3 regions of the Azonexus caeni genome follow, and region 1 is predicted to be linked to each of the others. Evidence: predicted binding sites of a transcription regulator. Region 1 holds the regulator's gene; each other region holds the start of a gene.

What was found. The regulator HrcA, encoded in region 1, represses chaperone genes, less so after heat shock. The targets are predictions, from matches to a motif close to TNTTAGCACTCNNNGNCNNNGAGTGCTAANA.
Region 2: ACLIIZ_RS15030 (co-chaperone GroES) is a predicted target of HrcA. The motif match lies at 4,060-4,090, and genes of this name have one in related genera.
Region 3: rpoH (RNA polymerase sigma factor RpoH) is a predicted target of HrcA. The motif match lies at 3,649-3,679, and genes of this name have one in related genera.

What each region holds. Positions count from the first base shown of each region.
Region 1 is NZ_JBKJAD010000009.1:55,929-63,019, reverse strand. It holds gene dapB (4-hydroxy-tetrahydrodipicolinate reductase) at 1-151, opposite strand, end outside; gene ACLIIZ_RS10885 (outer membrane protein assembly factor BamE) at 156-683, opposite strand; gene fur (ferric iron uptake transcriptional regulator) at 734-1,186, shown strand; gene recN (DNA repair protein RecN) at 1,192-2,862, opposite strand; gene ACLIIZ_RS10870 (NAD kinase) at 2,862-3,779, opposite strand; gene hrcA (heat-inducible transcriptional repressor HrcA) at 3,828-4,856, shown strand; gene hemH (ferrochelatase) at 4,856-5,959, shown strand; gene trxC (thioredoxin TrxC) at 6,013-6,456, shown strand; gene ACLIIZ_RS10850 (VCBS repeat-containing protein) at 6,510-7,091, shown strand, end outside.
Region 2 is NZ_JBKJAD010000017.1:23,777-30,867, forward strand. It holds gene ACLIIZ_RS15010 (RtcB family protein) at 1-142, shown strand, start outside; gene ACLIIZ_RS15015 (nucleotidyltransferase domain-containing protein) at 146-964, shown strand; gene rtcA (RNA 3'-terminal phosphate cyclase) at 989-2,005, shown strand; gene ACLIIZ_RS15025 (porin) at 2,574-3,662, shown strand; gene ACLIIZ_RS15030 (co-chaperone GroES) at 4,173-4,463, shown strand; gene groL (chaperonin GroEL) at 4,510-6,159, shown strand; gene cydD (thiol reductant ABC exporter subunit CydD) at 6,300-7,091, shown strand, end outside.
Region 3 is NZ_JBKJAD010000001.1:540,219-547,309, reverse strand. It holds gene nadA (quinolinate synthase NadA) at 1-746, shown strand, start outside; gene ACLIIZ_RS02480 (endonuclease/exonuclease/phosphatase family protein) at 757-1,512, shown strand; gene clsB (cardiolipin synthase ClsB) at 1,502-2,704, shown strand; gene gluQRS (tRNA glutamyl-Q(34) synthetase GluQRS) at 2,679-3,605, opposite strand; gene rpoH (RNA polymerase sigma factor RpoH) at 3,712-4,569, shown strand; gene ACLIIZ_RS02460 (retention module-containing protein) at 4,760-7,091, shown strand, end outside.

The sequences.
Region 1 (7,091 bases):
CCAGGACCCCGGCATTGCTGCCGATTGCCGGACTTCCCGGAACATCGAAAGCGGCGCCGAGCACAGCCCCCGCATCCTTGAGCACCGCCTCGATCAACATGCGGCCCATGCGACCGCCGGCACCAACGATGCCGATTCTTGCCTTGTTCATGATTTTAGAATCCGATCTTCTTGATCATGCGCCGGAAGAATCCCGGCTCTTCGGGTGACGGGGCCTCCTCGGCCGCAGCTTCTGGGGAAATCGTCCCCAGATCCACCACCCGCATCCGTTCCACCGGCGCCGTCAATTCAGCCACCGTCGCCACCTCGACATCGCCGTTTACCCGCTCCAGGCGTCCATCGGCGTCAAAGAAGACGGAAAATTTACGAGCCTGCACAGCCCCCGTGCTGCCTTCACGAAAGCGGTATACATAATCCCAGCGCTGCTGATGAAAGATATCGGTGATCAGCGGGCTGCCGAGGATGAAACGAACCTGTTCGCGGGTCTGCCCGGGTTTGAGTTGGGCGACCATGTCCTGGGTCAGCACGTTGCCCTGCTGGACGTCGATCTTGTATTCGTTGATGAAACTCGGCTTGTAGGAACACGCCGCAGGCAGCGTGCAGGCCAAGGCAAGAAGCAGGGGACGGTAACAGCGCATGCGGGCTTCCGGAAATTTCGTAACGGCGTTGAAGCGGTATATCATACCCGAAATCCTCCTTGCCCAGCCCCGCGTAACATCAGGAACCCAACACGATGAGTGACCCGCAGAGCCTCAAAAGCATCGGCCTGAAAGCCACTTTCCCGCGCCTCAAGATTCTTGAGTTGTTCGAAAAGGGTACGATGCGGCACATGACGGCGGAAGATGTCTATCGCATGCTCATCGCGGAAAACATGGACATCGGTCTGGCGACGGTTTACCGGGTGCTGACCCAGTTCGAACAGGCCGGCCTGCTTGAGCGCCATTTTTTCGAAGCCGGCAAGGCGGTCTTCGAAATCAACCACGGCAAGCACCACGACCACCTGGTCTGTGTCGAATGCGGCCGGGTCGAAGAGTTCTACGATCCTGAAATCGAACGCCGGCAGAAACTGATTGCCGAAGAGCGCGGCTTCAAGATCCAGGACCACGCACTCTACATCTACGGCGTCTGCAGCCACCACCAGGCCAATCCCGGGCAGCAAGCGGACGAATCCGACGCCAGCGAATAGCTGCGTCAGCGCGCCTGCTCGGCGCCGGCACGCAGCATTTCGCGGGCGTGCTCCAGCGTGATTCCGGTCACTTCGACGCCGCCCAGCATGCGAGCGATTTCGCCGACGCGGCCGGCGTCGTCGAGCGGCTGAATCGCCGAGCGCGTGACGCCGTCGCGCGTCGTCTTGCTGACCTGCCATTGCCAGTCGGCCTGCGCGGCGACCTGGGCGAGGTGGGTGACGCATAGTACCTGGCGCTCGCCCCCCAGTTCGCGCAGCAAACGGCCGACGATCTCGGCGACACCACCGCCGATGCCGACATCGACCTCGTCGAAAATCAGCGTCGGCACGCTGGCCGAGCGCGAGGTCAGTACCTGGATGGCCAGGCTGATGCGCGACAGTTCACCACCGGAAGCCACCTTGGCCAACGGCCTGGCGTCGTTGCCGGCGAGACCGCCGATGCGGAACTCGACCTGTTCGAGACCGTAGACCGCGGGATTGTCGAGCGCCGGCAAGGCAATTTCGAAACGCCCCGAGGACAGCGCCAGGCGGCGCATGATCTCGCTCACCCGTTCGCCCATGTCGGCGGCAACCTGCTGTCGCCCGGCCGACAGACGCTGTGCCAGCGTCCGGTAGGCGGCCTGCGCCGCATCGCTCGCCGCGCGTAGCGCGTCGACGTCGGCAGCGGCGGCCAGTTCGGCCAGCCGCTGCTGCCAACCGGCGAGCAGGGCCGGCAATTCCGGCGGCGAAACGCGGTGGCGACGGACCTGGGCGAGAATCGCCTCGATCCGCTTCTCGACATCCGCCAGGCGCCCGGGATCGAGATCGACGCGGTCGGCGTAGCGGCGCAGCGTTGACACCGCATCGGCGAGTTCGGCCTGCATCGAGGCCAGCACGCCAGCGACGTCGGCCAGCGCCGGGTCGTAGGCGGCCAGGTCGGCGAGCCGCGTCGCCACCTGGTCGATCTGCCGTTCGCAGGCGGCATCGTCGTCGGCCAGCACGGCGAGCGCGAACTGCGCGCCTTCGATCAGGCTGGCGGCATGGGCCAGGCGGCGATGCTCGCCTTCGAGCGTCTCCCACTCGTCGGCGGTAAACGCCAGCGCCGCCAGTTCGCCAACCTGCCATTCGAGCTGTTCGCGTTCGCGCTGCAGCGCCTGTACGCCATCATTCGCCGCCTGCCAGGCCTGTTCGGCATCGCGCCAGGTTTTCCAGGCGGCAGCGACTTCGCGCCCCAGGTCGAGCAGGCCGCCGTGACTGTCGAGCAACTGACGCTGGGCATCGGCCCGCAACAAGGACTGATGGGCGTGCTGGCCGTGGATGTCGACCAGCCATTCGCCGACTTCGCGCAACTGCTGGACGGTGGCCGGCGAGCCGTTGATCCAGGCGCGCGAACGGCCGTTGGCGTCGACCACGCGGCGCAGCAACAGGTCTTCGCTGGCGTCCAGGCCGTTCTCGTCGAGCCAGGCAGTCACCACAGGCAGGCCGGCGATGTCGAAAGTGGCGGCGATCTCCGCCTTGTCGCAACCGGCGCGTACGACGCCGGCGTCGCCGCGCTCGCCGAGCGCCAGCGCCAGGGCGTCGATCAGGATCGACTTGCCAGCACCGGTTTCGCCGGTCAGCGCGCCAAAACCGGCGGCGAACTCCAGCTCCAGCCGGTCGACGATGACGAAATCGCGCAGGGTCAGGTGGCGCAGCATCAGCTTCCCTTAGGCCTTTCGCTCCACTGCAGCTTCTGGCGCAACATCGCGAAATAGCTGTAGCCGGGCGGGTGCAGGAAGCAGATGGTGTGCTCGGAACGGTACAGGCGGACGCTGTCGCCCGGTTGCAGGTCGAGGGTTAGCTGGCCATCGAAGTGCACGCGCGGCTCGTCGGCGCGGACGACACGCAGCTCGATGTCGGCGTTGTCGTTGACGATCACCGGCCGGTTGGTCAGCGCATGCGGACACAGCGGCACCAGCGCAATGCCGGTCAGCGTCGGATGCAGGATCGGCCCGCCGGCAGACAGCGAATAGGCGGTCGAGCCGGTCGGCGTGGACACGATCAGGCCGTCGGAGCGCAGGTTGTAGATGAACTCGCCGTCGATGAACAGCTCGAACTCGATCATCCGGCCGATCGCCCCCTTGTCGACGACAACGTCGTTGAGCGCCACGTTGCTTGCCAGTTCCTTGCCGTCGCGCACCACTTCGGCGGCCAGCAGCATCCGGTTCTCGCGCTGGAATCGGCCATCGAGCAGGTCGTCCATGCAACTGAGCATGTCGTCGCGGGCGATGTCGGTCATGAAGCCGAGCCGCCCCTGGTTGACGCCGACCAGCGGCACGCAGTAGCGGGCCAGCCGGCGCGCCGCGTTGAGCATGGTGCCGTCGCCGCCGAGGACGATGGCGGCGTCGGCATGGGCGCCGATGTCGTTGAAGCCACAGGTGACCCAGCGCGCCAGGTCGACCCGCTTGCCGATGTGTTCGGCGGTCTCGCGTTCGACGAAGACCGAGACGCCGCGCTCGTGCAGATACTCCGCCAGACGGCGCAAGGACTCGGCGATTTCCGGGCTATGGTATTTGCCGACCAGGGCGATCGTGCGGGGATGACGGAGGCGGTTCATGGGTGCGAATTCTTGCATAAAAAACGCCTTGCCGTGCCGCCGCCGCTTTTCGGTAGAATCGGCGGCATGCTTGATGATCGCTCGCGCACCCTGCTCAAGACTCTGGTCGAACACTACATTGCCGACGGGCAACCGGTCGGCTCGCGCGCCCTGTCCAAATTCTCCGGGCTCGAACTGTCGCCGGCGACGATCCGCAACGTCATGGCCGACCTCGAAGAAGCCGGTTTCGTCGCCAGCCCGCACACCTCGGCCGGGCGCATCCCGACCGCCCGCGGCTACCGGCTGTTCGTCGACAACCTGCTCACCGTGCAACCGCTCGAAGCGCACCAGCGCGGCGCCATCGAAGATGCGCTGCACGGGCTGCCGTCGAAGCAGATCATCGCCAACGCCTCGCAACTGCTCTCCAGCCTTACCCATTTCGCCGGCGTCGTCATCGCTCCCCGGCGCACCGCCAACCGCATCCGGCAGATCGAATTCCTCAGCCTGTCGGACAAGCGCATCCTGCTCATCATCGTCACCGCCGACGGCGACGTGCAGAACCGCATCCTCAATTGCGAGCGCGCCTACTCGCCGAGCGAGCTGACCAGCGCCGCCAACTACCTGAACCAGAATTTCACCGGCCTCGACTTCGAGCAGATCCGCCAGCGTCTGGCCGGAGAGATCCAGCAACTGCGCGACGACATCAAGCCGCTCATGAACCTGGCCCTCGAGGCCGGCGATGCGGCGCTCAGCGAAAGCGCCCAGCCCTACGTGATCAGCGGCGAGAAAAATCTCCTCGATGTCGAAGAGCTTTCGTCCAACATGAAACGCCTGCGCGAACTGTTCGACCTCTTCGAGCAGCGCTCCAGCCTGATGCGTCTGCTCGACGTTTCGAGCCGCGCCGAAGGCGTCAAGATCTTCATCGGCGGCGAATCCGGCATCGCCACCCTCGACGAGTGCAGCGTCATCACCGCGCCTTACACGGTCGACGGCCAGGTCGTCGGCTCGCTCGGCGTCATCGGACCGACCCGGATGGCCTACGAGCGCGTCATCCCCATCGTCGACATCACCGCCCGCCTGCTCTCCTCGGCGCTCTCCCACAAGAACGAAAACTGATGCCCAGATTCCAGCCCGAACCGCCGTACCGCCACGGCAGCCCGCGCGGCACCGCCGTCGTCCTGGTCAATCTCGGCACCCCCGACGCCGCGACGGCACCAGCGCTGCGCCGCTACCTCGGGCAGTTCCTCGCCGACCCGCGCGTCGTCGAAATCCCGCGCCTCGTCTGGTGGCCGATCCTCAACGGCATCATCCTCAACACGCGGCCGAAGAAATCCGCCGCCAAATACGCCAGCGTCTGGACCCGCGACGGTTCGCCGCTGCGCGTGTACACCGAACGCCAGGCCAAGCTGCTCCAAGGCCTGCTCGGCGAACGCGGCCACCGCGTCAGCGTCGCCTGGGCGATGCGCTACGGCCAGCCCTCCGTCGGCAGCGTGCTCGACCGCCTGAAGGCCGCCGGCCACGAACGCATCCTGATCGTCCCGATGTACCCGCAATACGCCGCCAGCACCACCGCCACCGTCGTCGACGAGGCCGCCCGCTGGCTGCTGCAGACCCGCAACCAGCCGGAAATGCGCTTCCTGCGCCACTACCACGACGACACCGGCTACCTGGCGGCGCTTGAAACCTCGGTGCGCAAACATTGGCAGCAGGTTGGCCGGCCCGCTACCGGCGATCGCCTGCTGATCAGCTTCCACGGTCTGCCCAAACGCTCGCTGGATCTCGGCGACCCCTACTTCTGCGAATGCCACAAGACCGGCCGCCTGCTCGCCGAACGCCTCGGCCTCGCTGCCGAGCAATACCTGATCACCTTCCAGTCGCGTTTCGGCAAAGCCGAATGGCTGCAGCCGTACACCGCGCCGACCCTGGAAGCCTGGGGCAAGGCGGGCGTGCGCCGGGTCGACGTGATCTGCCCGGGCTTCTCCGCCGACTGCCTGGAAACGCTGGAAGAAATCGCCCAGGAAGGCCGCGACGACTTCCTCAAGGCTGGCGGCAAGGAATATCACTACATCCCGGCACTCAACGACGCCCCGGACTGGATCGCCGCGCTCGCCGACATCACCGAGCGCCACCTGGCCGGCTGGGACACGCGCGGCGAACCCGATGCCGCCAGCCTTGCCACCGAAGCCAGCGAAGCCCGACGCTTCGGCGCGCCCTCTTGAAATCCCGGGCGGCGCCCACATATCAGAATTTACTGATACAACGGAGCCCCCCCATGAGCGATACCCTGCATCTCGTCTGCCCGCATTGCGCGGCGGTAAACCGCCTGCCTGCCGCCCGTCTTGCCGCCGCCCCGAACTGCGGCCAGTGCAAGCAGCCGCTGTTTACCGGCGAGCCGCTGGAAGTCGACGGTGCCAGTTTCGAGCGCCACCTGCAGCGCAGCGAGCTGCCGCTGGTCGTCGATTTCTGGGCGCCTTGGTGCGGCCCCTGCCGGATGATGGCGCCAACCTTCCACCAGGCGGCGATCGACCTCGAACCGGCGGCCCGCTTCCTCAAGGTGAACACAGAGGAAGAGCAGGCGCTCGCCGGCCGTTTCAACATCCGCAGCATCCCGACCCTGGCCGTCTTCCATGACGGCCGCGAGATCGCCCGGCAAAGTGGCGCGCTCGACCTCGCCTCGCTCAAACGCTGGCTGCAACCCCACTTGATGGCGCTTTAGTTTTCCCCGGCGGCCGCCGTTAACAATGTAGTGAACAATGACTGGAGGCCGCCATGAAAATCGCCAGCAGCGAACTGCAATTCACCGCCTCGCATAGCAGCGCGCAATCGCGCGAAGTCGAGGAGTCGCTGAAGATGTGGAGCGGCCCGCAAAGACCGGATTTCGAAAACCGTGGCCGCGGCAATGTCGGCGGGGAACGCGTCGTCCTCTCCGATGCCGGCAAGGCGGCAGCGGCAGCCGATAGCGCCGCACCGGTCGACGAAACCCTGGACGAAGACCCGAAGACCCTGCTGATTCGCCTGATGCTGGAAATGATGACCGGCAAGTCGGTACGCACCATCAGCGCCAGCGAGTTGTCCGGCAAATCCGCTCCGGCTGCGCCGCAAGCCCCGCCGACAGCCGCGGCGAACAACGGCCGGCCAGCCACTGCCGGCTTCGGCATCGAGTACGACTACCGCGCATCCTACAGCGAGAGCGAAAGCACAAGCTTCGCCGCCAACGGCGTGGTGAAGACCGCCGACGGCCAGGAAATCCGCTTCAACCTGCAGTTGCAGATGTCGCGCAGCTACCAGGAAGAGACTTCAGTCAGCCTGCGCCTTGGCGATGCGGCAAAGCCGGTCGATCCGCTGGTCCTC
Region 2 (7,091 bases), on a different contig from region 1:
CCACGTCGAATGCCGCAAGGACAGCGAAGTCATCGACGAAATCCCGATGGCCTACAAGGACATCGACGCCGTGATGCACGCCCAGCGCGAGCTGGTGGAGGTGGTGCATACGCTGCGCCAGGTGGTTTGTGTGAAGGGATAGGAAATGTCCGAATTGATGGAAGCCGGCAAGGTGCGCAGCGCCCACCCCATCGCCCCGGAAGTTCGCCAACGGGTCATGCAGGCGCTCGCCGACATCGAGGCCGAACACGATGTCACGGTGCTCTACGCCTGCGAATCCGGCAGTCGGGGCTGGGGCTTTGCGTCGCCGGACAGCGATTACGACGTGCGTTTCCTCTACGTCCATCGCCTGCCCTGGTATCTCGCCGTCGAGCCGCAGCACGACGTGAACGAATTGCCGATCAGCGACGAGCTGGACGTCGGCGGCTGGGAGTTGCGCAAGGCGCTGCGCCTGTTGCGGCGGGCCAATCCGGTGCTGCTCGAATGGCTCGATTCGCCGGTGGTTTACCGGGAAGACACGGCCTTGACCGCAGGCATCCGCGGGTTGGCGACGCACTGGTTTTCGCCGCTGCGCGGGCGCTATCACTACCTGGCGATGGCGCGGCGCAATTTCCGCGAGCACCTGCAAGGCGACAGCGTGCGCCTGAAAAAGTACCTCTACGTGCTGCGTCCGCTGCTGGCGGCGCAGTGGATCGAACACGGCCTCGGGCAGCCGCCGATGCGCTTTGCCGATCTGGCCGAGCGCATGGTGACGGATGCGGCCTTGCTTGATGAAATCAACGCGCTATTGGCAATCAAGATGCGTGCCGGCGAGGCGAAATACAGCCCGCGCTGGCCGCACATCCACGCCTTCATCGAAAGCGAGCTGGCGCGGACCGTGGTCGATGCGAATTACAAGAAACCGGAAGGCGACGCCGCCGAACTCGATGCCTTTCTGATGCGGACGGTGCTGGCGGTTTCCTGAACTATAAACAACGAGAAAAACAACATGGAATGGATAGAACTCGACGGTTCCCGCGGTGAGGGCGGGGGTCAGATTTTGCGGACGGCGTTGAGCCTGTCGATGATTACCGGCATCCCCTTTGCCATCGAGCGCATTCGCGCCGGGCGCAAGAAGCCGGGCTTGCTGCGTCAGCATCTGACGGCCGTGCAGGCGGCGGCGCAGGTCTGTGGGGCCGAGGTGGAAGGCGCCACGCCCGGCTCGCAGCGTCTGCGCTTCAAGCCAGGGCCGGTGCGCTGCGGCGACTACCGGCACGCCATCGGTTCCGCCGGCAGCTGCACGCTGGTACTGCAGACGGTGTTGCCGGCGCTGTGGTTTGCCGATGGTCCGAGCACGCTGCGGGTCAGCGGCGGCACCCATAACCCGGCAGCGCCGCCGGCCGATTTCCTGATCCGCTGCTGGCAGCCGCTGCTGCAGCGCATGGGGGTGACGCTGGACATCCAGTTGCTGCGCCACGGTTTCTACCCGGCGGGCGGCGGCGAGGTGCTGGCGTCGACGGCACCGGTCGGCGCCTGGCAACCCCTGCATCTGGAGACGCGAGGCGAGCTGCGCCGCCAGTCGGCCATCGGCATCGTGGCCGGCGTACCGGTCGACGTCGCGAAGCGCGAGATGCAGCGGGCAGCCAGCCAGCTTGGTGTGCTCGACGAGGAGTTGCGCGTGCTGCCGAGCAACGAGGGGCCGGGCAATGCGCTGCTGGTCGTGCAGGAGTACGCGAATATCACCGAGGTCTTCTGTGCTTTCGGTGAGCGCGGCGTGCCGTCCGAGACGGTGGCCGACCGCGCCGCGCGCGAGGCTCGCCTGTTCCGGGACAGCGGCGCAACAGTCGGTGAATATCTGGCCGACCAGTTGCTGCTGCCGATGGCCCTGGCGGGCCAGGGGTGTTTCACGACGCCGGTGCTCTCTTCTCACCTGCGGACCAATTGCCGGGTGATCGAGTCCTTTCTTGCCGTGCGCTTTGCTTTCGAGGAAAGCGGCCAGTTCGCGCGGGTCAGCCTGCTGTCTTAGCGCAAGCCCGCGAGTTGTCGTCATGCCGGCTGCGGAGGCGAGACGGGAAGAGTGCCATGCGCGGCGTCAACGGGAACGGTGATCTTTCCAGTCTGGTTGGCGCTGGATGGGGTCTGTGAGTTGGATGCATGCGGCATTTTTGTTAATCCAATTTGATAGTTTTTGCAGATGGATCTTCATTGGCAGATAAATCCAGGATAGTAGAATCATGCTGAGCTAAAAATGAGCTTTGGGCAGGGTTTCAGCCTCGCGTTATAGGCCGCCAAGCTCTTCGTTCTGTATTGCTTCGCTGCGGGATTCGACATTGCTCGCGATGTCGGTTGCAAACCCTGAACCAGGCACAACATGTGTCCCGGTTTGTGCAACAAAGCCCTGTAAGCCACGTTGTTTCCATCGGGTGTGGTGTATTGCATCGATGCAACAGGTATATCCATATGGATAGAAACTGTCCAGGCTAAGCCTTGCCAGTCGGAAAGTTCGCTAGGACAATACTTCCCAACTTGTCGATCCAAGCTGGGCCGTTACCGCAAGGGAGCGGCCAAAAACTTACCACTAAGGAGATTTTTCGATGCAAAGGAAGATTATCGCCCTGGCCGTCGCCGGTCTGGCTTCCACCGCCGCTTTCGCGCAGTCCAACGTTCAGATCTACGGTGTTGTTGACGTCGGTTACAACCGCTCCTCCAGCTCCGACACCGGCACGTTCAAGAGCCGTAACGCTCTTGACAGCGGTCTGCAAAACGGTTCGCGTATCGGCTTCCGCGGTACGGAAGACCTGGGTAACGGTCTGAAGGCTTCCTTCGTTCTGGAATACGACATCGGTGTTGATACCGGTGCTGGCCTGGCCGGTCCTTCCCGTCAATCCTTCCTGGCACTGTCCAACGCCTACGGTACCGTTGCCGCCGGCCGTCAATACACGCCGCAATACGAACTGGTCTCCAAGGTTGATCCGTTCGGTGCCGGTACCGTTGGTGACGTTACCTTCGGCAAGGGTGTCTACTTGATGGGCGCCTGGGCGGCTCCGGGCACGATCCGTCTGGATAACCTGCTTGCCTACGTTTCGCCGAGCTTCAGCGGCTTCAACGTGATCGCCGGCTACACCGCTAACGGTATCGGCGATGAAGAATCACCGCTCAAGGCGGCCCTGGGCAATGACGTTAAGGTTTGGGCGATCAACCCGAACTACTCGAACGGCCCGCTGTTCGTTGGCCTGAACTACCATCAAGTCAAGAGTGAAGCTCCTCTCTCTGGTGGCGTTCGTGACTATAAGGACAAGGTCTGGGATCTGGGCGCGACCTACGATTTCGGTATGGTCAAGTTGTCTGCTCTCTATGGTCAGCTAAAGAGCACTGAAGATGGCGTGGTTGACAGCAAGACCAAGCAGTGGATGCTCGGTGCGAGCGTGCCGGTCGGCTCTGCTGGCGCTGCCCTGGTTTCCTACTCGCGCCAGACGACCGATTATGGTGGTGGCTGGTCTGACGAAAAGGCTTCCAAGTGGGCCGTTGGTTACACTCACGCGCTGTCGAAGCGCACCAATCTGTACGCTGTCTACGCCAAGATCAAGACCAACGATGCTGCTGATGGCTGGTACTCGGTCGAGAACCCCGCCAACAACGACTACACCTCTGGGTTGAATCTGGGCGTTAGCCACTCCTTCTAATCCAGCCCAACTGGTCTGGAAAGCAGAAACGGTCACTCTTCGGAGTGGCCGTTTTTCTTGGGCAGTAGCCCCTCACGCTAGGTCTTGCGCCACAAAACACCTGCTTGGCCTTGACGCTGTGTTTGCGGGCAATCTGTGCAATCGAGGCGGCGGGCTGCCGCGTTTCTTCAACAATCGCCCGCTTCGGCGCCAGCGGGTGATGCCGGTAAGGGGTTCGCCGCTTCGAGGCAATGGCTGTATTTGAATTTGTGTCCATAAATCCCTTTGTGGGCACAAATTTGAGGTGCCCGTCCGCGGGGCATCTTCGGCAACGGAATTTCGATGGAAAGACTGTGGTGGTCGGGCGCTTGCACAAAAAATCCGCCGGGCTCTTGAAATGCCGGCAGGGCGTCCCTATTATTAGCACTCGCCGGCGGTGAGTGCTAATGCCCGCACGCCCCGGTCCCGGCTCCGCTTTGCTGCGGCCGGCCAATTTTTCGTTCGAAGAACAACATTTCTGGAGTGATATCTATGAACATCCGTCCCCTGCATGACCGCGTGATCGTCAAGCGCGTCGAAGCCGAGCGCACCACTGCTTCCGGCATCGTCATCCCCGATTCCGCCGGTGAAAAGCCGGATCAGGGCGAAGTGCTGGCTGTCGGTCCGGGCAAGCGCGACGACGCTGGCAAGTACCTCGTTCCCGACGTCAAGGTCGGCGACCGCGTGCTGTTCGGCAAGTACGCCGGTCAGGCGGTCAAGGTCGATGGTCAGGAAGTCCTGGTCATGCGCGAAGAAGACATCATGGGCGTGCTGCAGAAGTAATCTGCGTCCGACCCTTTCCACAGAACAATTTTCAGGAGCTAGATAAATGGCAGCCAAAGAAGTCAAATTCGGTGATTCCGCCCGCGCCCGCATGGTCGAAGGCATCAACATCCTGGCCGACGCGGTCAAGGTGACCCTCGGTCCGAAGGGCCGCAACGTGGTTCTGGAACGTTCCTTCGGCGGCCCGACGGTCACCAAGGACGGCGTTTCCGTCGCCAAGGAAGTCGAACTGAAGGACAAGTTCGCCAACATGGGCGCCCAGATGGTCAAGGAAGTCGCTTCCAAGACCTCCGACATCGCCGGTGACGGCACCACCACCGCCACCGTGCTGGCCCAGGCCATCGTCCGCGAAGGCATGAAGTACGTGGCCGCCGGCATGAACCCGATGGATCTGAAGCGCGGCATCGACAAGGCCGTCGCCGCCACCATCGAAGAACTGAAGCAGATTTCCAAGCCGTGCACGACGACCAAGGAAATCGCCCAGGTCGGTTCGATCTCCGCCAACTCCGATTCCGACATCGGCGAAATCATCGCCAACGCCATGGAAAAGGTCGGCAAGGAAGGCGTCATCACCGTTGAAGACGGCAAGTCCCTGGCCAACGAACTCGACGTCGTCGAAGGCATGCAGTTCGACCGCGGCTACCTGTCGCCCTACTTCATCAATAACCAGGACAAGCAGATCGCCCTGCTCGACAACCCGTTCGTCCTGCTCTTCGACAAGAAGATCTCCAACATCCGTGACCTGCTGCCGGTGCTGGAACAAGTCGCCAAGGCTTCGCGCCCGCTGCTGATCATCGCTGAAGACGTCGATGGCGAAGCGCTGGCCACCCTGGTCGTGAACAACATCCGCGGCATCCTGAAGACCGTCGCCGTCAAGGCCCCGGGCTTCGGCGACCGTCGCAAGGCCATGCTCGAAGACATCGCCATCCTGACCGGCGGCACCGTCATCTCCGAAGAGACCGGTCTGTCCCTGGAAAAGGCCACCCTGAAGGATCTGGGTCAAGCCAAGCGCGTCGAGATCGCCAAGGAAAACACCACCATCATCGACGGCGCCGGCGATGCCGCTTCCATCGAAGCCCGCGTCAAGCAAATCCGCGTGCAGATCGAGGAAGCCACCTCCGACTACGACCGTGAAAAGCTGCAGGAACGCGTCGCCAAGCTGGCCGGCGGCGTTGCCGTGATCAAGGTCGGTGCTGCCACCGAAGTCGAAATGAAGGAAAAGAAGGCCCGTGTCGAAGACGCGCTGCACGCCACCCGTGCCGCCGTTGAAGAAGGCATCGTTCCTGGCGGCGGCGTTGCCCTGCTGCGTGCCCGTGCCGCGGTCAAGACCCTGAAGGGCGAAAACCACGACCAGGACGCCGGCATCAAGCTGATCCTCAAGGCGATCGAAGCCCCGCTGCGCGAAATCGTTGCCAACGCCGGCGACGAGCCGTCCGTGGTGGTCGACAAGGTCGTCCGCGGCAAGGGTAACTACGGTTACAACGCTGCCACCGGCGAGTACGGCGACATGGTCGAAATGGGCGTGCTGGACCCGACCAAGGTCACCCGCACCGCTCTGCAGAACGCCGCCTCCGTGGCCGGCCTGATGCTCACCACCGAATGCATGATCGCTGAACTGGCCGAAGACAAGCCGGCCGGCGGCATGCCTGACATGGGCGGCATGGGCGGTATGGGCGGCATGGGTATGGGCATGTAATAATGTCCGCCTGAGCATCGCTCAAGCAAGCACAGACACCCGGCTGCGGCCGGGTGTTTTGTTTGGTGCTCCCGTCAGGGGGTGCCGCCACCAATGCGGACGCGCCGCCAGGCGAGTCCGGGACAAGAGGACGGCGGGAAGTGAAGGGACAGCAACGCAACGACGCCACGGCGAAAGTCTGGCTCAACGGACTGGCGGTCAGGGGGCGGCCCTGGCGCGAACTGGCGATCCTCGCCGGGGTGCTGCAAGGGGGCGGCGTCATCGTCATGGCGGCCTTGCTGGCCACGCTGATCCACGGCCTGGTGATGGATGGCAAGTCGCTCGCCGAATTGGCGGCGTACTGGTACGGCCTGCCGTTTGCGTTCGCTTGGCGGGCGCTCGCCGGCTGGGCGCGGGAAGAGGCGGGGGCGCGCGCGGCGGCGAAGATCCGGGCGGCGTTGCGCCGCGACCTGCTCGACCAGGTACAGGCGCTCGGCCCGGCCTGGGTGGCCGGGCAGACCGGCGGCGGCCTGGTGTCCACGCTGCTCGAACAGGTCGACGGGCTGGACGGCTATTTCTCCCGTTACCGGCCGCAGATGTTCATCGCCGTCCTCATTCCGCTGCTCATCCTGAGTGTCGTCTTTCCCCTGAACTGGGCGGCCGGCCTGATCTTCCTGCTGACGGCGCCGCTGATCCCGGTGTTCATGATCCTCGTCGGCCTCGGCACGCAGGCTCGCCAGACCCGGCAACTGCAGATGCTGACCCGGATGAGCGGACATTTTCTCGATTTGGTGCGCGGTCTGGGCAACCTGCGCCTGCTCGACGCGCACCGCGCCCAGACGCCGCGCGTCGCCGCCGTCGCCGAGGAGTTCCGGGTGCGCACGATGAGCGTGCTGCGCATGGCTTTCCTGTCGTCGACCGTGCTCGAATTCTTCGCCTCGGTGTCGATCGCC
Region 3 (7,091 bases), on a different contig from region 1:
GCGAGCTGGGCGCAGTGCTCGACGTCGAAAACGAAGTCACCCCGGTCACCTACATCAACTCGGCCGCCGACCTCAAGGCCTTCTGCGGCGAACACGGCGGCATCGTCTGCACCTCGTCGAACGCCGGCACCATCGCCAAATGGGCCTTCGACCAGCGCCCCAAGGTGCTGTTCTTCCCCGACCAGCACCTCGGCCGGTGGACCGGCCACAACATGGGCTTCCCGATGGACGAGATGGTGGTCTGGGACCCCGACCTGGAAATGGGCGGCCTCACCCCGGAACAGATCAAGAAGGCGCGCATCCTGTTGTGGAAGGGTCACTGTTCGGTGCACCAGATGTTCCAGAAATCGCACATCGACGCCTTCCGCGCCAAGTACCCGGACGGCAAAGTGATCGCTCACCCCGAGTGCAATTTCGAGGTCTGCGCCGCCTCCGACTACGTCGGTTCGACCGAGCACATCGTCAAGACGATCAAGGAAGCGCCGGCCGGCACGCGCTGGCTGGTTGGCACCGAACTCAACCTGGTCGACCGGCTGGCGAAGGAAGTGCTGCCGCAGGACAAGATCGTCCAGTTCATGGCCACCACCGTCTGCATGTGTTCGACGATGCAGCGCATCGACCCGCAGCACCTGGCCTGGACGCTGGAAAATCTGGTCGACGGCAAAGTGGTCAACCAGATCAAGGTACCGGAACACGAGGTCGAGTTCGCCCGCCTCGCGCTCGACCGCATGCTCGCCATTTCCTGACCGGACGCCCATGCCGCAGGCCCTGCACGTCGTCACCTACAACATCCACAAGGGGTTCTCGCAGTTCAACCGGCGGATGATGGTGCACGAACTGCGCGAGCGCCTGCGTCACCTCAACCCCGACCTGGTTTTCCTGCAGGAAGTGCAAGGGCTGCACCTCGGCCACGCCGAGCGCCATGCCGACTGGCCGGATTCGCCGCAACACGAATTCCTCGCCGAAGACATCTGGCAGGCGGCCTACGGCCGCAACATGATCTACGACCACGGCCACCACGGCAACGCGATCCTCTCGCGCTTCCCGATCATCCACGCGCACAATCAGGACGTCACTCACCTGCACTTCGAGAAACGCGGCCTGCTGCATTGCCGGATCGAACTGCCGGACGGCCCGCCAGCGCATTGCGTGTGCGTCCATCTTTCGCTGTTCGGCCATTCGCGCCGCCGCCAGATGGACGCCCTGGCCGATTACCTGGATCGTCTCGACGACCCAGGCGCGCCGCTGATCGTTGCCGGCGATTTCAACGACTGGCGCAGCCGCGCCTGCCAGCAACTGGCCGCCCGCCTCAAGCTGCAGGAGGTTTTTTCGCAGGAAGTCGGCGGCCGCCCGGTACGCAGCTTTCCCGCCGCCATGCCGATGTTCCGGCTCGACCGCATCTACGTGCGCGGCTTTGCCGTGCGCGAAACCAGCGTGCACTTTGGCCCGCCGTGGTCGGCAATCTCCGACCACGCGGCGCTGTCGGCGCGACTGACGAGGCATGAGTCCTGACTTCCTGCCCGGCAACCGCCTGACGCTGCTCAATTCCGGGCGCGACTACTTTCCCGCGCTGCTCGCGGCGATCGCCGGCGCGCAGCGGGAAATCTACCTGGAAAGCTACATCTTCGCCGCCGACCCGATCGGCCACGAGGTCGCCTCGGCGCTGTGCGAAGCAGCACGGCGCGGCGTTGTCGTCAATCTGCTGGTCGACGGTTTCGGCGCTCGCAATTTCGCCGACGACTTCCGGCCGCAACTGGCCGCCGCCGGCGTCCGCGCCCTCTTCTACCGCCCGGAGATCCGCCGCTTCCGCTTGCAACGGCATCGCCTGCGCCGCCTGCACCGCAAACTGGCGGTGATCGACGGCACGACCGCTTTCGTCGGCGGCATCAACATCGTCGACGACGACAATGCGCCAGCCGAGATGCGGCCGCGCTACGACTACGCGGTGCGTGTCGAAGGTCCGCTACTGGCGCCGATCCACCATGCCGTCCGGCGCATGTGGGAAATCGTCACCTGGGTCAATTTCCGCCGCCGCTTCCGCCTGGCGCCGCTGCTCCCGCCCTGCTGCACGACCGCCGGCGAGCAGACCGCCGCCTTCCTGATCCGCGACAACATCCGCCACCGCAACGACATCCTCAACGCCTACATCGACGCGATCGAGGCGGCGCAAGAGGAAATCCTCATCGCCAACGCCTATTTCCTGCCCGGCATCCGTTTCGGCCGCGCCCTTTACGCGGCGGCGCGGCGCGGCGTACGGATCGACATCCTGCTCCAGGGCAAGACCGACCATCCGCTGTTGCGCTACGCCACCCAGACCCTGTACGCCAGCGCGCTGGCCGCCGGCATCCGCATCTTCGAATACGAAAAGAGCTTCCTCCACGCCAAGGTTGCGGTCATCGACCGCCGCTGGGCCACCGTCGGCTCCTCCAACATCGACCCCTTCAGCCTGCTGCTCGCCAAGGAAGCCAATGTCGTCGCCCGCGACCGCGCTTTCGCCGAAGAACTGCGCGCCAGCCTGTACGAGGCGATCGATACCGGCAGCCGCGAACTACGCGCGCAGGACATCGCCGGCCAGCCCTGGCATTCGCGTTTCCTGCGCTGGCTCAGCTACGGCCTGGTCCGCCTGCTGGTCGGCATCGCCGGTTACGGCGACCGTCACTGGCGGGGCGGCGAGCCGGTCAAGCCGCAGTCGCCGGAACGCTGATCGCCGGCACCCGGGGAATTGTGGCGAATGACCAGTTGACCAGTGCCCAGTCCCAAACCTCGGCCACTTTGGCGACCGCCAGCTCGGCTGGCGCCGGCTGCCCGAGAAAACGCAAAGCCCGCACCAGCTCGGCTGCCGCCTTTCCGGCCACCAGCGCCGGCGCCAGCGTCTGCTTCGACCACTTCTCGCCGGCCGGGTTGGTCGCCACCGGCAGATGGGCATAAGACGGTCGAGGATAAGCCAGGCACTGCTGCAGCCATAATTGCCGCGGCGTCGAGGCAAGCAGATCGGCACCGCGCACGATGTCGGTGATGCCCTGGCAGGCGTCATCAACGACCACCGCCAGTTGATAGGCGTGAATGCCGTCGGCGCGACGCAGGACGAAATCGCCGACCTGCTCGGCCAGACGCTGCTCGACGACACCTTGCAAGCGGTCCTCGAAGCCGAGCGGCGTATCGTCAACCCGCAGCCGCCAGGCCCGCACCTCTACCCCCGGAGCCAGTCCGTCGCGGCAGCTTCCGGGATAGAGCAGACCGCCATCGATCGCGGTCCGGCTGGCCCGCGCCGCGATGTCGCTCCGCGAACAGGCGCAGGGATAAAGGAGTCCGCGTCGGCGCAGCATGTCCAGTGCGGCCTCGTAGGCCGACAAGCGGCTGCTCTGGTAAAGCACCTGACCGTCCCAGGCAAACCCGCAGGCGTCCAGCGTGCGCAGGATCGCGTCGGCGGCACCGGGAATGTTGCGCGGAGTATCAATGTCCTCGATCCGCAGCAACCACTCGCCGCCCCGGCTGCGAGCCTCGAGACAGCTCGCCAAGGCGGCGACCAGCGAGCCGAAGTGCAACGGCCCGGTCGGCGACGGTGCGAAGCGCCCGCGATACGGCACCGCGGCGGTCACGAACATGGCAGTTGATTTTTGTTACACACGCGCCGGAAACTTGCTCCATACTTAGCACTCTCAGACAGCGAGTGCTAAAATAGTTCTGTCAGATCAAGGAGGATTCTACGCTATGACCCATGCCCTGGCGCTTCCCGTACCCTCGGCCGTTGGCAACATTGACGCCTACATCCAGGCGGCGAATCGTTACCCCATGCTGTCCGAAGCGGAAGAAACCCGGCTGGCCGAGCGCTTCCACAACGACGGCGACGTCGATGCTGCACGCCAACTGGTGCTCTCGCACCTGCGTCTGGTGATCTCGATCGCCCGCGGCTACCTCGGCTACGGATTGCCGCATGCCGACCTGATCCAGGAAGGCAACATCGGCCTGATGAAGGCGGTCAAGCGCTTCGACCCCAGCCGTGGCGTTCGCCTGGTCTCCTTCGCGATGCACTGGATCAAGGCCGAGATTCACGAATACATCCTGAAGAACTGGCGACTGGTCAAGGTTGCCACGACCAAGGCCCAGCGCAAGCTGTTCTTCAACCTGCGCAGCATGAAGGCTGATTACGAAGGCGTCGACACGCTCTCCGGTCGACAGGCGGAGGAAGTGGCGCAACGCCTCGGCGTCAAGCGCGAGGAAGTGGTCGAAATGGAAACCCGCCTCAGCGGCCGCGATCTTGCGCTCGATGGCAACCCGGACGACGGCGAGGACAGCTTTGCGCCGATCGACTACCTGGCCGACAGTCGTTACGAACCGACCCGGATGCTCGAGCACAAGGCCCGGGCCCGTCTGCAGGACGAGGGCCTGCACCAGGCGCTGGCTGCCCTCGATCCGCGCAGCCGGCGCATCGTCGAAGCCCGTTGGCTGGCCGACGACGAAGCAGCAACGCTGCATGAACTGGCCGCCGAGTTCGACGTCTCAGCGGAACGTATCCGCCAGATCGAAGCCAAAGCCTTGCAGAAGATGCGAGGACTGCTCGCTGCCTGACCGCGCCGCCCTGCGCCAGAATCCAGGCCCGCCCCGGCTCCCGGGGCGGGCTTTTTTCTGGGCCATCGCTGACGCCCCGGGCATCTGAAGCGGAGCAATTAATACCAATGGCGTAGCACCATCGTACGATACCGGCATAATTGCCAACGGAATATGATCGCGGCCTATTCATATTCAGTGGAGCAATGCCATGTCTGCCGTCATCGCCAGGATTTCCGCCGTTTCCGGTGAAGTTGTCGCCCGTGCCGCCAATGGCGGCGTCCGCCGCCTGAAGAGCGGCGACTCCATTTTCGAAGGCGAAACGATCATTGCCGGGCATGACGGACAGGCCATGCTCAAACTGGCCGACGGCCGCAACGTCTCGGTCGGCCCCGGCGAATCGGTCAGCGTCGATGCCGAAGTGGCAGCCATCCATACCCCGCCCGATGCCGGCAACAGTGCCGTGTTCACCAAGCCGGCCGCGCTCGGCAAACTGGCCAAGCTGGTCAAGGCAGGCGGCAATCTGGACGACGTGATCGACGAGGAAGGCGGAACCGCCGCCGGCAATGCCGGCGATTCCAGCGAAGGCCACTCCTTCGTCGAATTCCAGCGCATCAGCGAAGCCGTCGGCGAGGGCAATAGCTACCGCATCGACGCCAACGCGCTCAACTCGCCCGATCTCGAACGCGAACAGCCCGGCATCTTCGACACCACGCCGCCGCCGGTCACCGCCGAACTCGACGCCGGCTCCGACACCGGAATCATCGGCGACGCCATCACCAATGACAACACGCCGACCATCACCGGCACCAGCGAACCCAACGCCACGCTGACCGTAACTTTCCCCGAGACCGGCGAAGTCCTGACCACCGTCACTGCCCCCGACGGCACCTGGAGCGTGACCCCGACCCAGCCGCTGAGCGACGGTCCGCACAAGATCGTCGTCGTGGCCAGCGATGAAGCCGGCAACGAAACGACGACCAACGTCGAACTCACCGTGGACGCAACGCCGATCCCGGCCCCGACCGTCAACATCGTCGAAGATGCCAACAACGACGGTTTCATCAATCGCGCCGAGGCCAACGGCGAAGCCGACATCCGCGTTTCCTTCGACGTCACCAAGGTCGCCGCCGGCGACACCGTCCGCATCAGCGACGGCACCACCACCAAGGAGATCGTCGTCAGCGCCGCCGACCTGAGCAAGGGCTACGTCAGCACCAGCTTCCCGCTGCCGGCCGACGGCACCCTGCTCAATGTCAGCGCCCAGATTTTCGACATCGCCGGCAACCAGTCTCCGGCCGCCACCGATTTGGCCAAGGTCGACCTCAGCGCGCTGCTCGACGTCCAGATCAAGGTCACCGAAGACAGCAATCAGGACGGCACCATCACCGCCGCCGAACTCAACGGCAGTGTCGGCGTTGATATTCTCCTGCCGGTGGACGCGGTGGCCGGCGACCTCGTCACCGTCACTGCCAGCGGTAACGCCACCCAAACCATCACTCTGAATCAGGCGCAGATCGACGCCCACAAAGTCACCGTCGAACTGACGCCGCCGTCGGTCAAGGGCAGCACGCTGGAAGTGACCGCCCAGGTCACCGACGCCGCCGGCAACAAGTCGGCGATCGCCAGCAAGACCGTGCTGATCGACGCCGAAGCACCCAAACTGACCGCCCAGCTCGACCCTGCCTCCGACAGTGGCACCAAGGGCGACAACCTGACCAACGACAACACCCCGACCATCAGCGGTGTCACCGACCCGGGCGCCACGGTCACCGTCACCGTGCCGATCACCGGCGAAACACTGACCACCTCTGCCGACGACAAGGGCAACTGGCAGATCACGCCGACCCAGCCGCTGCCCGACGGCACGATCCCGATCCAGATCACGGCGACCGATGCGGCGGGCAACCCGACCAGCACGACCCTGCCGCTGGTCATCGATACCACGCAATTCAGCGGCCTTGAGGTCTCCCTCCTCGAAGACGAGAACGACGACAAGTTCATCAATCTCAACGAACTCAAGGATAACGACATCGACGTCCGCGTCGCTCTGCCCAACGGCGCCGCCGCCGGCGATACGCTGACCGTCAGTGCCTCCGGCAACGCCGCCCAGACCGTCGTCCTCACCGCCGCCCAGATCGCCACCGGCCACGTCGACCTAGCCTTCACGCCGACCGCCAACAACACCGACTTCGTCGTCACCGCCAGCATCGCCGATGCCGCCGGCAACGCCGCCGGCCCGGTCAGCGACAGCGCCCGCCTCCAGCTCTCGGCGCCCGACGCACCGGTCGTCACCATCACCGAAGACGCCAACGGCGACCGCTGGATCAACGCCGCCGAACTTCAGGGCAGCATCGACGTCAGCGTCGGTCTGCCGAGCACCGCCGCTGCCGGCGACACCTTGCTCACCACGGTAAATGGCGTCGTCCAAGCGGAAATCCTCCTCACCGCCGCCGACATCGCCAATCACAGCGTCAGCCTGCCCGGCATCGCCAACCCCGGTGAAGGCGCCACCCTTACCGTCACCGCGCAGATCCGCGACG